Regions from separate parts of the Bacillus sp. EB106-04-04-XG123 genome, predicted to be linked through region 2. Evidence: predicted binding sites of a transcription regulator. Region 2 holds the regulator's gene; each other region holds the start of a gene.
The links. Region 2 encodes Rex, which represses fermentation and respiration genes when NADH is low (regulators of the CRP and FNR family bind a similar motif). Its sites were predicted from a motif close to TTGTGAAATATTTCACAA; they were not measured.
Positions count from the first base shown of each region.

Region 1: a site for Rex is predicted at 3,155-3,172, ahead of AC3WTB_RS13740 (L-lactate dehydrogenase). Genes of this name have one in related genera too.
Region 3: a site for Rex is predicted at 3,509-3,526, ahead of AC3WTB_RS09135 (cytochrome ubiquinol oxidase subunit I). Genes of this name have one in related genera too.

Region 1 covers NZ_JBYTDZ010000004.1:137,674-142,934, forward strand. Annotated here, with positions in the region: gene AC3WTB_RS13725 (SDR family oxidoreductase) at 1-234, shown strand, start outside; gene AC3WTB_RS13730 (M20 peptidase aminoacylase family protein) at 283-1,410, opposite strand; gene AC3WTB_RS13735 (YfcC family protein) at 1,564-2,994, shown strand; gene AC3WTB_RS13740 (L-lactate dehydrogenase) at 3,212-4,159, shown strand; gene AC3WTB_RS13745 (L-lactate permease) at 4,203-5,261, shown strand, end outside.
Region 2 covers NZ_JBYTDZ010000006.1:258,964-264,224, reverse strand. Annotated here, with positions in the region: gene AC3WTB_RS18280 (ABC-F family ATP-binding cassette domain-containing protein) at 1-854, opposite strand, end outside; gene moaC (cyclic pyranopterin monophosphate synthase MoaC) at 993-1,484, shown strand; gene AC3WTB_RS18270 (redox-sensing transcriptional repressor Rex) at 1,500-2,153, shown strand; gene AC3WTB_RS18265 (twin-arginine translocase TatA/TatE family subunit) at 2,181-2,360, shown strand; gene tatC (twin-arginine translocase subunit TatC) at 2,367-3,125, shown strand; gene AC3WTB_RS18255 (NUDIX hydrolase) at 3,165-3,791, opposite strand; gene AC3WTB_RS18250 (YdiK family protein) at 3,848-4,042, opposite strand; gene AC3WTB_RS18245 (CPBP family intramembrane glutamic endopeptidase) at 4,039-4,773, opposite strand; gene groES (co-chaperone GroES) at 5,003-5,261, shown strand, end outside.
Region 3 covers NZ_JBYTDZ010000002.1:726,869-732,129, forward strand. Annotated here, with positions in the region: gene cydD (thiol reductant ABC exporter subunit CydD) at 1-1,020, opposite strand, end outside; gene cydB (cytochrome d ubiquinol oxidase subunit II) at 1,020-2,036, opposite strand; gene AC3WTB_RS09135 (cytochrome ubiquinol oxidase subunit I) at 2,023-3,438, opposite strand; gene isdG (heme oxygenase) at 3,761-4,876, opposite strand; gene AC3WTB_RS09145 (FecCD family ABC transporter permease) at 4,884-5,261, opposite strand, start outside.

The sequences.
Region 1 (5,261 bases), on a different contig from region 2:
GCGCTGAGAGAGCATGTGAGAAAAGATAAAATATCTGTTACCTGTATCAATCCAGGAGAGCTGGCGGCAGAGGTTCCGTATGAAGAGGGAGCCGAAAAGGCCATTACTCTATATGATGAAACGAGAATCCCTGTTCAGGATATTGTGGAGCTTGCTAGATGTGTGATTCACTTATCAAGGGTATCTTGTGTGAAAGAAATCAACGTTCCAGCCATGGCAGATTTGAATGCATAATATAAAGCGACCACCCGTCCTGAAGAGAAGGCGGGTGGCTTTTTCATTTTATGATGAATGCTGCTGGAGCGTTTGATAGACAGCTTCAGTCAAAATCTCAATGCCGGTAAAGATTGCAGAGCGGTCAAAGGTCATGTACGGATGATGAAGACCTGGCTTTAAATCACAGCCTAAACCGAGCATCGTAGATTTGATATGCGGAAGCTTTGCTGCATAAAAGTGAAAGTCTTCTCCACCTGTTGTGACGATTGGGGGATCAAGCTGCTCTTGGCCTAAAACCTGTTCAATCGCATGAGACATGATCTGGACAGCTTCCTCATTTAACGTAGCGGCAGGCAGACGATGGTCTGTTGAAAGTGTAATGGAAGCACCAAAGGCATCCGCTACAGAATGAACTGCTCTTTCAATTTCTTTTTCTAGCTCATCCATTACTTCGTTTGTTTGCGCCCTTACATCTAATGTAAAAGAAGCTTTGCCTGGGATGATGTTTGAGCTGCCCCCGCCAGCATGTAAATTGGTCATTTTCACAGAATGGGCGACTCGTGGATCGACATGGATATGCGCGAGTCTCTGCACGAGGGTTGAAGCCACTTCTATTACGTTGATGCCAAGGTGAGGACGTGCACCGTGCGCTTCCTCGCCGATAATGGTGCCGACATAATGATTACTTGATCCGTGCAAAATAGCAGGAGCGCAGCGTCCGTTTAATGTTTCTTGAATTGGGCGCACATGTACGCCATATAAGTAATCGACATCTGCCAGCACACCTTTTTCAATCATTTTCAGCGCACCGCCGCCTCTTTCCTCGGCAGGCTGAAAGATGAAACGAATTGTGCCGTTTGGGCGTTCTTTTTCCTTTAATGCCATAAAGGTGCCAAGAGCCATTGTCATGTGTGCATCGTGGCCACATGAATGATTGGCTTGAAACTCTCCACCTACTTCCTGCCAAAGTGCATCAATATCGGCTCTCACAGCGACCACTGGTGCGCCTTCTCCAATTTCACCGATCACCCCTGTACAGTCGTCAAATGTTTGAGTTTTGCAGCCTAATTTTTTCAATATACCTTCAATATAAGCAGTCGTTTCTGTTTCTTCCCAGCTGATTTCTGGGTGGGCATGCAAGTGTTCGAAGATGTCTGTCACGGTTTGTTTCATTTCGTTTGTCAAAGTTGTCATGAAGAGCCTCCTTGCTGACAGATAATCTGCCAAAACATTATTTTAGTGAAATAATATTGATCTTAAATATCAACAGTGTTTATAATATAACACATCATTTGATTATTCTGAAAATTAAGTGAAATTCCGATCGGGACAAAGGGGTTTTGACACATGAAAACAGCGACAGTATCAGCACCAGAGAAACAGAAACGAAAACTTCAAATGCCGGATGCGTATGTTCTCTTATTTATGATTGCACTGATTTGTACGATAGCAACGTATTTTGTACCAGCAGGTGAGTTTGATCGAAAGACATCTGGGGAGATCACAACGGCCGTTCCTGGCAGCTATCACCGCATTGATCAATCACCAGTGAGTCCAGTTGGCTTTTTCACTGCGATACAAGAAGGAATGGTAGGGTCCGCTTCTATTATTTTTCTGATTCTATTTACAGGCGGAACCATTGCCATTTTGGAGAAGACAGGTGCTATTAACGGGATGATTCACCATGTCATCAGCCGGTTTCAAACGAAGCAATTATTGTTTATTTGTATTGTTGGGGGATTATTTTCAGTCCTTGGAACGACCGGAATTGTCGTGAACTCTGTTATTGGATTTATTCCAATTGGCATCATTGTGGCACGATCCTTGAAATGGGATGCTGTAGCAGGAGCGGCTGTCATATACATCGGCTGTTACGCAGGGTTTAATGCAACGATTTTATCTCCATCTCCATTAGGTTTATCACAAACGATCGCAGAGCTGCCGATCTTTTCTGGCATTGGCCTGCGTGTCATCATTTATCTTTGTTTCCTTATTTCTAGTATTGTGTACATCTATTTATATACAAGACGTCTGAAGAATAAAGAAAAGGGAAGCATTCTTGGCGATCAATGGTTTCCTGCTAAGGGGCTTGGCGGAGCAGATGCGGAATCTGTGGACAAGCCTGCATTCACTGGTAGACATAAGCTGATTTTAGCGGTGTGCGGATTGTCTCTTGGAGGTTTCTTATATGGCGCACTTCAGCTTGGCTGGACCGATAAGGAAATGGCCGGTGTGTTCATTTTTATGGCAATTGTAGCTGGCTTGCTTGGAGGATTAGCGGCCAATGATATTGCGAAAACGTTTATTGTAGGCTGTCAAAGCCTTGTATACGGCGCACTTATTGTTGGGATGGCACGCTGTATTTCGGTCATTTTAGAAAATGGGAAGCTGCTTGATACAGTGGTCAACGGCTTGGCGAGTATGCTGACAGGCTTTAGTCCAATTGCTGGTGCGATCGGGATGTATATTGCGAGTGCGCTTCTTCACTTTTTGATTTCATCAGGATCAGGAGAAGCCGTTGTCTTTATCCCGATTCTTGCGCCGCTCGCTGATTTAATGGGCATCACAAGACAGGTAGCTGTAGAAGCGGTAATGCTTGGTGAAGGGGTGGTCAACTGTATCAATCCGACTTCTGGTGTGTTGATGGCTGTGCTTGCTGCAAGTGGTATTCCTTATGTAAAGTGGCTGCGTTTTATGGTGCCGCTTGCCCTCATTTGGTTTGTCATTGGTCTTGTATTTATTTGTATTGGGGTCATGATCAACTGGGGCCCTTATTAAACATGTATGAAGCTGCCGAAGAGCGTTTGGCAGCTTTTTTCTTGTGGAAATATGTATGGAACCAGCGCTTTGAAAGCACAATAAATGTGTTCACAAATTCGCTACATATTTTTTTTGAGCAACCCCCTTGCAAAAGTTTGTGAAGTGTTGCACAATAATAATGTGAAATACTTCACATAATAAAAACAGCCTAGTTTTACTCAGGAGGATGAGATAAATGACAAACGAAAAAGTAAACAAAGTAGCCCTTATTGGAGCAGGTTTCGTCGGCAGCAGTTATGCCTTTACATTAATAAATCAAGCGATCACAGATGAATTGGTTGTTATCGATTTGAATCAAGACAAAGCAATGGGTGACGTGATGGATTTAAACCACGGAAAAGCATTTGCCCCGCATCCTGTGAATACTTGGTATGGAGATTATGAGGATTGTAAGGATGCAGACATTGTATGTATCTGTGCTGGCGCAAACCAAAAGCCAGGTGAAACGAGACTTGACCTTGTTGAGAAAAATTTAAATATATTTAAAGGTATTGTAGACAATGTGATGAAAAGCGGATTTGATGGCATTTTCTTAGTTGCTACGAACCCAGTTGATATTTTGACATATGCGACTTGGAAATTCAGTGGACTACCAAAAGAACGAGTGATTGGCAGTGGTACGACGCTTGATACGGCAAGATTTAGATACATGCTCAGTGAGTATTTTGAAGCAGCGGCACACAATGTGCATGCGTACATCATTGGCGAGCATGGGGATACTGAGCTTGCTGTTTGGAGTCATGCGAATATCGGAAGTGTACCAATTACAGAATTAATGAAGAGAAATGATCAATACAAACAAGAAGACTTAGATGAAATCATGGAAAATGTCCGTCATGCCGCTTACCAAATCATTGAGAAAAAAGGCGCCACTTACTACGGCGTGGCAATGAGTTTAGCCCGCATTACAAGAGCGATCCTGCACAATGAAAACAGCATCTTAACGGTCAGCACTTACTTGGATGGTGAGTACGGAGCAGAAGATGTCTACATTGGTGTACCCGCCCTTGTGAATCGAAATGGTGCAACAGAAGTGATGGAGCTTGCTCTGGATGATACAGAGAAAGAAAAATTTGCACACAGTGTGAATGTGTTAAAAGAGATTTTGGCTCCTCATTTTTAATCAATCAAAAGCAACCTATCTGAGCAGAAAAGGATGAATCACTATGTGGCAGCAAATATATGATCCGTTTGGTAATGAATTCGTCAGTGCATTGGTGGCAATGCTCCCAATCTTGTTTTTCCTACTTGCATTAACCGTTTTTAAGTTAAAAGGTGTTTTAGCCGCTTGTTTTACCTTAATCGTCAGTTTTGTAACAGCTGTTTTCTTCTTCCATATGCCAGTTGAAAAGGCATTATCTGCTGTGCTGCTCGGTATATCTAATGGGCTGTGGCCGATTGGATATATCGTGATCATGGCGGTATGGCTCTATAAAATTGCCGTGAAATCTGGTAAGTTCGATGTCATTCGTTCTAGTATTGCAGGAATCTCTCAAGATCAACGTCTTCAGCTCTTATTAATAGGTTTTAGCTTTAACGCATTTTTAGAAGGTGCTGCTGGGTTTGGTGTACCGATTGCGATCAGTGCCGCTCTCTTAACAGAGCTTGGGTTTAAACCGCTGAAAGCTGCGATGCTCTGCTTAATTGCCAATGCTGCATCTGGTGCATTTGGTGCTGTAGGAATCCCAGTGATTACAGGGGCGCAAATGGGCAATATGACGCCGCTTGCGTTATCTCAAACCCTTGTATATACGATTCCGTTTATTTCATTCTGTATTCCGTTCCTACTCATTCTGATTGTAGATGGATTCAAAGGAATCAAAGAAACTCTGCCAGCCTTGCTTGTTGTGAGTGGAACCTATACCATTTTGCAAGCTGTTACAATGGTGACGATGGGTCCTGAGCTTGCCAATATTATTTCTGCCTTAGCAAGTATGGGTATTTTGGCTTTATTTCTTCGGAAATGGCAGCCAAAACACATTTATCGAGAAGAAGGAGCGCCAGATATTGAACAGAAACAAACGTATCGCGGCGTTGAAATACTGAAAGCATGGTCTCCGTTCTATATTTTAACTGCTGTTATTACGATATGGAGCCTGCCAGCATTTAAAGCATTGTTTGCTGTAGGAGGACCGCTTAACTGGACGACCATTTTAGTGAAAATGCCATTTTTACATCAGCAAATTGTGAAATTACCACCAATTGCACAAACGGAAACACCTATT
Region 2 (5,261 bases):
GTGGAGGCTCTTGCCAGGTTGCGGTCCACAAAATCCTGGAGCTTTGAGATCTCTTCTTGCTGCTTTTCGTATAGTTTCATATCCCGCTCGAGCTGCTCTGCTTTCAGATCCAGATACTTACTATAGTTTCCTGCAAACTTTTTCATCGAAGTTCTTGAGACTTCATAGACGTGGTTTACGACTTTGTCTAAGAAATAGCGGTCATGGGACACGATGAGAATGGCACCTGTATAATTTTGCAAATACTGCTCAAGCCATGATAAGGTATCAATATCTAAATGGTTGGTCGGCTCATCCAGAATTAAGAGTTCTGGTTTCATTAACAAGAGCTTTCCAAGCGCTAGACGGGTTTTCTGGCCGCCGCTTAAAGATTGGACGGTTGTCTCATCTTCAAAATGACTAAAGCCGAGTCCATGAAGAATGGAGCGGACATCTGCTTCATATTGATAGCCGCCTTGATCTTTAAATTCCTGCTGAAGCCTGTCATAGGTTTTCATAAGGGCTTCCAGCTCAGAACCTGTGGAAGAAGCCATTTTCTCCTCAATGGTTCTCATCTCTTGTTCCATCTCTTTTAAATGATCAAAAACCGATAATAATTCGTCTTTTAGCGTACGTGTAGACGTCACATCGGTATGCTGTGCTAAATAGCCGATCGATAGGTCTTTTGGTTTGATGATCTCACCTTGCTCGTAAGACATTTGACCGGCAATGATTTTCAAAAGCGTGGATTTGCCTGCGCCGTTACGACCTACTATGGCAATTCGATCCCTTGCTTTGACTTCCAATTTTATATTCGTTAAAACGGTATCAGCGCCAAACGATTTGGACAGCTGATTCACTTGTAGAATCATCATGTAACTTCACCTCTGCTATAATATGTTAAGTGTAGCTTATCAGCAGTAAACCGGCAAATGTTACATACAATCGCCATATTCAAATGAAAGACAGATAGGAAAAAATAGTGTATCATTTGAGTGAGGGAGCGTTGAAAGATGAGTCAATTTAGCCACTTTAACGAACAGGGGAGAGCAAAGATGGTCGACATTAGTGACAAATCGTCTACAGTGAGAACCGCCGTTGCTGTTTCAAGTGTTCGTATGATAAAAGAAGTGTTTCATAAAATACAACAGCATGAAATTGGAAAAGGGGATGTGCTGTCTGTTGCACAGGTTGCTGGCATCATGGCAGCAAAGCAAACATCTACCATCATTCCAATGTGTCATCCGCTTGCACTAAAAGGCGTGGATATCTCCTTTGATTGGGAGGAAGATGGAAATGCGCACATCCTGAACATACAAGTACAGGTGAAAACAAAAGGAAGTACGGGTGTGGAGATGGAAGCGCTCACTTCTGCTTCAGTATGTGCACTGACCGTTTACGACATGTGCAAAGCGATTGATAAAGGCATGATCATCGGTCCTACCTATCTAATTGAGAAGACAGGCGGGAAAAATGGTGATTTTCACAGAGCATCTGATATTTAAGTTGGAGGACCTTATATGAATATAGATCAGTCAAAAATTCCACAAGCGACAGCCAAACGTTTGCCGCTTTACTACCGTTTTTTAAAAAATTTGCATGCATCAGGAAAACAAAGGGTGTCATCAGCTGAGCTTAGTGATGCAGTCAAAGTGGATTCTGCTACCATTCGCCGAGATTTTTCGTACTTTGGTGCACTTGGGAAGAAAGGGTATGGCTATAATGTCGATTATCTCTTGACCTTCTTCAGAAAGACCCTTGACCAAGATGAAATGACCAATGTCATGCTCATTGGTGTCGGGAATTTAGGGACTGCTTTTTTACACTATAATTTCATAAAAAATAATAATACAAAAATTTCAATGGCTTTTGACGTCAATGAGAGTAAAATAGGAAGTGAGATAGGCGGCGTGCCTGTCTATGATTTGGATAAGCTTGAAGAGCATGTTCAAGAGGTAGGAGATATCCCTGTTGCAATTTTGACAGTACCTGCCGTAGCAGCTCAATCCATTACAGATCGTTTGATTGCGCTTGGCATCAAAGGAATCCTTAACTTTACGCCGGCTCGATTGAATGTGCCGGAACACATTCGAATTCATCATATAGATTTGGCGGTTGAACTTCAGTCTCTTGTGTATTTCTTAAAGCATTACTCTGTTACGCAGGAGGACTGACGAAAAGGGGTAAAGGGGGTGGAGCAAATGGGTCCGATCGGTCCTGGGAGTTTGATTCTGATTGCGATTGTAGCGCTCATTATTTTTGGGCCGAAAAAGCTTCCTGAATTAGGAAGAGCAGCAGGAGATACATTACGTGAATTCAAAAATGCCACAAAAGGCTTAGCTGATGATCAGGAAGAAAAAAAGAAAAAAGAAGATCAGTAGAATAGGATGAGCTTCATGAATGTCAAAGATATGCCGCTTATGGAGCATATTGTGGAACTGCGAAAACGCCTAGTGATCATTGCGATGTTTTTTGTCGCCTTTATGGTGGCTGGTTTTTTTCTCGCTAAGCCGGTCATTGTGTATTTACAAAATACCGATGAAGCGGCAACACTGACGCTGAACGCATTTAAGCTTACAGATCCACTGTACGTGTTTATGCAGTTCGCATTTGTCATTGCTTTGGTTTTGACGTGTCCCGTTATTTTATATCAGCTGTGGGCGTTTGTGAGTCCTGGCTTATATGAAAAAGAAAGAAAGGTGACACTTGCTTACATTCCGATTGCACTGCTTTTATTTTTGAGCGGTGTGGCTTTCTCTTACTTTATTTTATTTCCGTTTGTCGTCGATTTTATGATGCGAATGTCGAATGATTTAAATGTAGAGCAAGTCATTGGGATTCATGAGTATTTTACATTTCTAATGCAGCTAACACTTCCATTTGGCTTTTTGTTTCAGATGCCCGTCGTGTTGATGTTTCTCACCAGACTCGGCATCATCACACCGATGTTTTTATCAAAAATACGGAAGTATGCCTATTTTGTCCTTCTTGTCATTGCCGCACTCATTACACCGCCAGAGCTTGTTTCTCACCTCATGGTCACCTTGCCAATGCTCGTTTTATACGAAGTGAGCATTATCATTTCAAGAGTGACCTATCGCAAAATGCAGCAAACAGAGGAGAAAGAAAAACATTATGTTTCATAAAAAAGCATCATGATCCAATAAGGGATCACGATGCTTTTTCTATTGTGTAAGAAATTGATTGATCGTGTGAAAGAGGTGCTCATAATAGGCAGGCTCATGCGGGACAAAATTATGAATTCCCACTTCGATGCTTTCCTCACGTCGTTCTCCGTTTGCATCAACTATAAAGCCCTCGATACGAATTCTTTCACATGATCCTGTTAAAAGCTGCTGTGCATCAAGCAGCTTTGCTCTGTACAGACCAGCGACTTCTTCTTTCTGTAGATGAACTTCCATGTGCTTTTCTTCATTCATATAAAGATACACATGGCAGAACTCACGGTCGATGAAAGAAGGCAGGTGAATTTCATCTTTTATGATTCCTGTATAAGTAAGGTCCTCAAAAAGGATAGAAAGACCAAGTTCTTCTTCTACCTCTCTTAAGCCATCAGAAGGCTGTTCATCTGCGAGAAGGTGACCTGCTGCGGTGATATCAAACAGTGAAGGAAAATCCTTTTTTGCAGGACTCCTTAGCTGAAAATAGAGATACACGGTGCCAAGCTCCTTTTTAAGAAGCCAGAAATGAAATGTTTCATGCCAAAGACCTTGGGCGTGGACATCTGAACGAGCGGCAGCTCCAATGGTTTCATGCTGATCATTGAAGAAACGAAGTTTTTCATGTTCCATGAAGTTACATCCTCCATAAAAAAACCATTTTCCAAACGCGGAAAATGGTTTTTAATTTATTTTTGTTGCTGTTTTTTGAGTTTGACAGAGAAGGCAAACATTTTAAGCGCGATATTGATATTATAGGCCGCAAACACCATCAGCAAAATGCTGTAAAATGACCACATGTCACCTGGGTTTTGAATGGCCATATAGGTGAAAGCGACACCTACGGCAAAATAAATGATGCCCCATACGACTGGGTTTCTCATGAGAAAAAGCCTCCAATAATCATTTGCATGGTTTGAGATTGTTCTTCAATCATTTTTTTCACTGGCTCAATCTGCACAAGAACGACAAGTGAGTTCATCAGCATATGAGCGCCGATTGGGACAATGATTCGTTTTGTTTTCGCATATAAAAAGGCAAAGGTAAAGCCCATTGCGGTATAGAGTAAGATATGGGGAAAATCATTGTGTACAGCAGCGAAAACCACTGAACTGGCAAGTGCTCCAATGAAGAAATTCGTTTTTTCATAAATCACACCAAAGATGATTTTACGGAAAATGATTTCCTCTAAGATTGGACCAATCAGGGCGATGACGATCACAAGCCAAGGAACGGCATCCATAATGGATAAAATGGTTTGCGTATTTTCTGACTCACGGCCAATGCCGAATGCATATTGTTCAATCACGCCTGCAATCGATTGTGCAAAGAGAGAAAGAAAGAAACCGCCAATGATCCATGCGATAGCAGAACCGATTGAAGCAGGCGCTTCATTTCGCAGTGAAGCTTTTGGGACGGTTCGAAGGATGAGCAGAATAATGATCAATCCGATACAGAAACTGATGATTGTCCACGTTCCTGATAATTTTGAAAGCTCTGTTTGAGTCATCGGTGATTGAATGTATCCCAGCCATTTCATAATGAGAAAGTAAGGAAACGCAGATACCTGTACCAATATATACGTTAAGATGATGTACCAATATTGTTTTTTCAAGTAACGAAAACCCCTTTACTAAAAGAACTAAATTTATTGTAACACAAGTCTTCTTTTTCGATGAAAAGGAAAGAATCTGAGATTCAAAAAGATCGTGAAAGCGTAAAAATTTTTAAAGGTTTTCACTTGAAATTGCAGAAGACATTCTTTATTATAATAAATGTGTTAGCACTCACTGGTGATGAGTGCTAAAAAAGACTACATATAAAAATTGAGGAGGTTGTTTCTTATGTTAAAGCCATTAGGCGATCGCGTAATCATTGAACTCGTTGAATCTGAGGAAAAAACCGCTAGCGGTATTGTTTTACCGGATTCTGCAAAAGAAAAACCGCAAGAAGGTAAAATTGTTGCAGCAGGTTCAGGGCGTGTACTTGAAAGTGGTGAGCGCGTTGCGTTAGAAGTAAGCACAGGCGACCGCATTATCTTCTCAAAATATGCAGGCACTGAAGTGAAATATGAAGGAAAAGAATATTTAATCCTTCGTGAGA
Region 3 (5,261 bases), on a different contig from region 2:
ACAAACATCTTGCAGCGTGAGCACGGATTGTGCATCCCACTTGCCTAGCTGCACAGATTGTGTCTCCTGCGTGCGGAAGCCCTTTTCTTCTAAAATGACCTGCATAGCTTCATTCGCTTCTTTTCCATTTAACGTCGCATGATAATCATTTCCTACTTCACGTACCGGCAGGAAATACTCTGGCGCCAGCATAAGCGCCGTCAAAGCCGGCAATAAGAGAAGCTCTCCTTCAATTAATCGCAAGCCAAGAAAAACAGCGACGGTTGCAATTGATAGCATGGAAAAGAAATCGAGCGCAAACGATGACAGAAAGGCGACCTTCAGTGTGCTCATGGTCGCTTTGCGATATCGCTTTGATACCTCCGCAATATTACGGGAGTGTTTTTTGCTGATACCTAAGTAACGAAGCGTCTCAAGGCCGCGGAGAGAGTCAGTAAAATGATTGGATAATTTCTCATACGATCTCCATTGTTTGGCCGCTTTACGCTGAGCAACAAGGCCTAGCAAAATCATAAAAATAATTAATATAGGCAGCGTCACAATTAAAATGACAGCCGATGTTTCATCTAATGTCCACACATAGATAAGGACCATTGCCGGAATCACTGCCATGTTCACCATTTTCGGCAAAAACAGCTGTAAATACTGACGGTATTGAGCAATTCCTTCCATTGCTAGTGTGACAAGCTTTCCTGTCCCTTTTTTCTTTGCGAAGGCAGGCCCTAATCGAAAGAGTTGGTCTAGCAGCTGCTTTCTGACGTCTGCTCCAATTCGGGAAGAGTACGTAAACATGACCTTCTCCCGAATCAAGGTGAGACCGTGCCGCACAAGAAAGGCAGCAAGAAACAGCAGGACATAAGGCGTTGCCTGCGAGAGGCTTTTCCCGTCAAACAGCGTTGTAATGGCATGTGCCAGCCACTGTGCTTGGAAAATAATACTTGCTCCTTGGATGAGTGACACAATACCTAAGAGGGCAAGAAGCCCTCTCATTCCTTTTAGTTGAAGCAGACGTTTATCCATTAGTAGGTCATTGGCTCCTTACCGCTTACACGTTTACGGAAGACGTAATAGCTCCAAATTTGATACCCAAGCACAAAGGGCAGCAAAGAAATGGCCACAATCGTCATGACCGTCAGTGAATAAGATCCAGATGCAGCGTTTTGAATCGTGAGATCAAATGAATGGCTGATTGAACTAATCATGACGCGCGGGAACAATGCAGTGAACAGCATGGACACCGTCACCATGATGCCTGCGCCTGTGAATAAGAATGTCCAGCCATCACGTTCTTTTCTCATCAAAACAAGAGCAGCTATATAACAAGCCACAATCAGCACAGTTAACGGAATGGTGATGATCGGGCGTACGGTATAAATATCTGTTTCAATGATAGACACACCGACAAAGATGACAAGAACAGGGAGTGCAATGAGCAGGACACGCTGACCTAGTTTTCTTGCACGATCTCTTAGATCACCTTCTGTACGAAGTGTGACGAAAATCAAGCCATGCAGCAGGCAAAGAACTGTCACAGCTACCCCGCCGATCACTGAATAAAGATTCACAAAGTCCGTAAAACCAGCGTACATGTTCATGTCTTGATCAATTGGCATCCCGCGTAAAATACTCGTGAATAATACACCTAGTAAAAATGGCGGAAGCAGACTGCCAAAGAAGATGACCCAGTCCCACACCTTGATCCAAGAGGCTTTCTCAACCTTCCCTCGGAATTCAAAGGCGACCCCGCGCCCAATGAGCGCTAAGAGGAGAACCGCAAACGGAATATAGTATCCGCTGAACATCGTGGCATACCAGTTAGGAAATGCAGCGAAAATAGCGCCGCCAGCTGTAATCAGCCAGACCTCATTCGCATCCCAGAAAGGACCAATCGTATTGATTAAAATGCGGCGCTCGTGCGCGTCCTTTCCAAGCAGCTGCATGGACATCCCGACACCAAAATCAAATCCTTCTAAGAAGAAAAATCCAACAAACAATACTGCGACAAGAATAAACCAAATCTCGTTAAGATATGCCATGATATGCGCCTCCATCAAATGGATCTGTAGACAGGTCCGTTTCATCCTTTTGATCTGTATCTTCTTCAGAATGTGCACCTTTTTTAATTTCTCGAATGAATAAGTAAGCGAGCACAATAGCAAGAATCAGATACATCGCCGTAAAGCTAATGACTGAGAATAACAGCATGCCATACGATACGTTCGGTGAAATCGATTGAGCCGTCGTCATCATGCCAAAGACGGTCCACGGCTGACGCCCGATCTCAGTCATGATCCAGCCGGCTGAGTTCGCAATAAACGGGAACGCAATCATCCATACCATGAAGCGTAAATACCATTTGTTTGTTTCGAGTTTCTTTCTAAAGCTTAAGTATAAGCCAATCATACTAGCAAAAATCATCAGCATGCCTGCACCGACCATGATTCTAAAGCTCCAGAATGTTGTTTTCACTGGCGGAATGTAGTCCCCGGGACCAAACTTGGCTTCATATTCTTTTTGAAGCGTCAGCATACCTGGAACGTCTCCACTGAACTTCGAATAAGCCAAATAACTTAAGGCAAACGGAATATTGATCTCCGCAGAGTTTTCTTTTTTATCTGTGTCAATGTTGGCAAATAGTGTCCAAGCCGCTGGATCTCCACTATCCTTCCAAAGGGCTTCACTTGCTGCCATTTTCATTGGCTGTGATTTCATTAAATGCTTCGCTTGATCATGTCCAGAGAACGCCACACCTAAGCCAGAAATTAAAGCGAGGACCATCGCAATCTGGAATGACTTTTTGAAAAAGGCGATTTCTTGTTTTTTAATCATTTTATAGGCACTAACTCCTGCAATAAAGAAAGCTCCTGTTGCCAGTGCACCAAACAGAACGTGCGGGAACTCAACCCAAAGCTGCGGGTTCGTCACAAGAGCGCCAAAATCATTCATTTCTGCACGGCCATTTTTAATGGCAAATCCAACTGGCTCCTGCATAAATGAGTTGGCGAGTAAAATCCAAAACGCCGAAAAGATCGTACCAAGGGAAACAAGCCAAATGCACAATAAATGAATTTTCTTCGGCAGACGATCCCAGCCGAATATCCAAAGTCCAATAAATGTAGATTCAAGGAAAAAGGCCAAAAGCGCTTCAATGGCAAGCGGTGCACCAAAGACATCACCGACAAACCTTGAATAATCTGACCAGTTCATCCCAAACTGGAATTCCTGCAGAATCCCTGTCACCACACCTACTGCAAAGTTAAGTAAGAACAGGTGACCCCAAAACTTCGCCATCTTTTTATAGATGTCTTTTTTCTTGACGACATAAAGGGTCTGCATCAATGCGACGATAAACACCAAACCTATTGACATAGGAACAAAAATAAAATGAAATAATGTCGTTGAAGCAAATTGAAATCTTGCTAAAAACAGCTCACTCACAGCCTTACATCCTCCCTTACTTTCACATGCCGAACGATTCATGCTCACCATTTCACAAAATGTTCACTATTTGTTCAATGTTTCACAAATAAAAGTCCATTTGAAATGGTTCACTCGGTGAAATTTTACTCTTGATTTTCATTCGGTTAGTTATTTATACCTGTACTTTACACCCATACGCTTCAAAAATAAAGTAAATTTTACCTAAAAATTGGATGGTATTGTGTCAGTTATTTGAATACTTTGTCAACAATATGTGACGGAAAATAAAAAACCGCAAAAAAAGAGCGCTGCATGTGGGCCGCAGCGCTGTATTTCTTTTTTAGGCTTTTTTCTGTAATGCAGGTCTTGTGACTTGCACTTCATAATACGTAATTTTATTTTTTAAAATGCCTTCAGGTTTTGCTTTTCCGTGAGCGTGTGCATCTCCAAATGCCTGAGATTTTGTCCAATTCACAAAATCTTCTTTTCGATTCCAGCGGGTATGAATGGTCACTTCATCGTAATCGGTTGTCTGCTGTGTGACCCAGACTTCCATGCCTAAAAATCCTTCCATGAATTCTACTTGTCCCTGCTTGTTAAAACGCTTGACGAGGTGGTCTGCACTGCCTTTTTCTACTCTAACCTGGTTGTTTACAATGATCATGTTTGGTTCATCTCCCTTTTGTTGTTGGATCGAAGCGATTGGGATAATGAGCGGATGCTCTCCATCTAAGTGAACCTCTGCCTGAATCCCAAAGACTTCTTTGAAAAAGTTTTCTGTTAATACTTCGTTTGGTGTCCCTATTTGGTAAACCTGACCACTCTTCATCGCAATCAGGCGGTCACAATATTTTGCTGCCTGCTGCAGGTCATGAAGAACCATTAAAATGGTGATCCCATGCGTTTCATTCAGCTGTTTGAGCAGCTCCAGTAAATCAAGCTGGTGCGCAATATCTAAGAAAGTGGTAGGCTCATCCAGAATAATCGTCTCTGTCTTCTGAGCCAGTGCCATTGCAATATACGCCTTTTGCCTTTCTCCGCCTGACAATGTATGCAGCATCCTGTTTTCATTTACGCGGCTATTTGTCACATCAAGCGCCCACTCTATCGCTTCCTGATCTGCCTGCGAGCTCTTTTTCCAGATCGAACGATGCGGACTGCGTCCAAGTGCAACCAGCTCACGTACTGTCATCGATGGGATGGCAGTTCTCGTCTGCATTAGAACGGCGATTTCCTGTGCAATCTCCTGCGCTGTCATTTCTTTTTGCGGGATATCGTGAATATAAATCATGCCGCTTTCGATCGACGTAAGGCGTGCGGCCGCTTTAATTAACGTCGACTTCCCTGACCCATTCGGTCCAATAATTCCTGTTACACTCCCTTTAGGCACAGCTGCTGAAATAGACGACAATCGAAAGCCTCCTTGACTGAGACTCACGTCATTCATCGCAATCACATCCAACTTAACCCCTCCCTTTCTTTTTTAATAAATAGAGGAAGAAAGGTGCACCGATACAGGCAAGCAGAATACCCACAGGCAGTTCAACCGGTGTAAACCATACCCGTGCCGCTGTATCTGCAAAGACCACAAGTACGCCGCCGCCCAGCATTGAGATCGGAAGCAGGTACCGGTAGTCATCTCCAATTAAAAGGCGGATAAAATGAGGGACGACAAGACCGACAAATCCAATTAAACCGCTCACGCTTACCGCCGCACCCGCCAAAAGCGCCGCCAGTGCAATTAAGAAAAAACGGGTTCGCTCGACTCTAAGGCCGAGCAGCTGCGCTGACTCATCACCAAGTAAAAGAAGATTTGCGGGCTTGATCGCAAAAAAACAAAG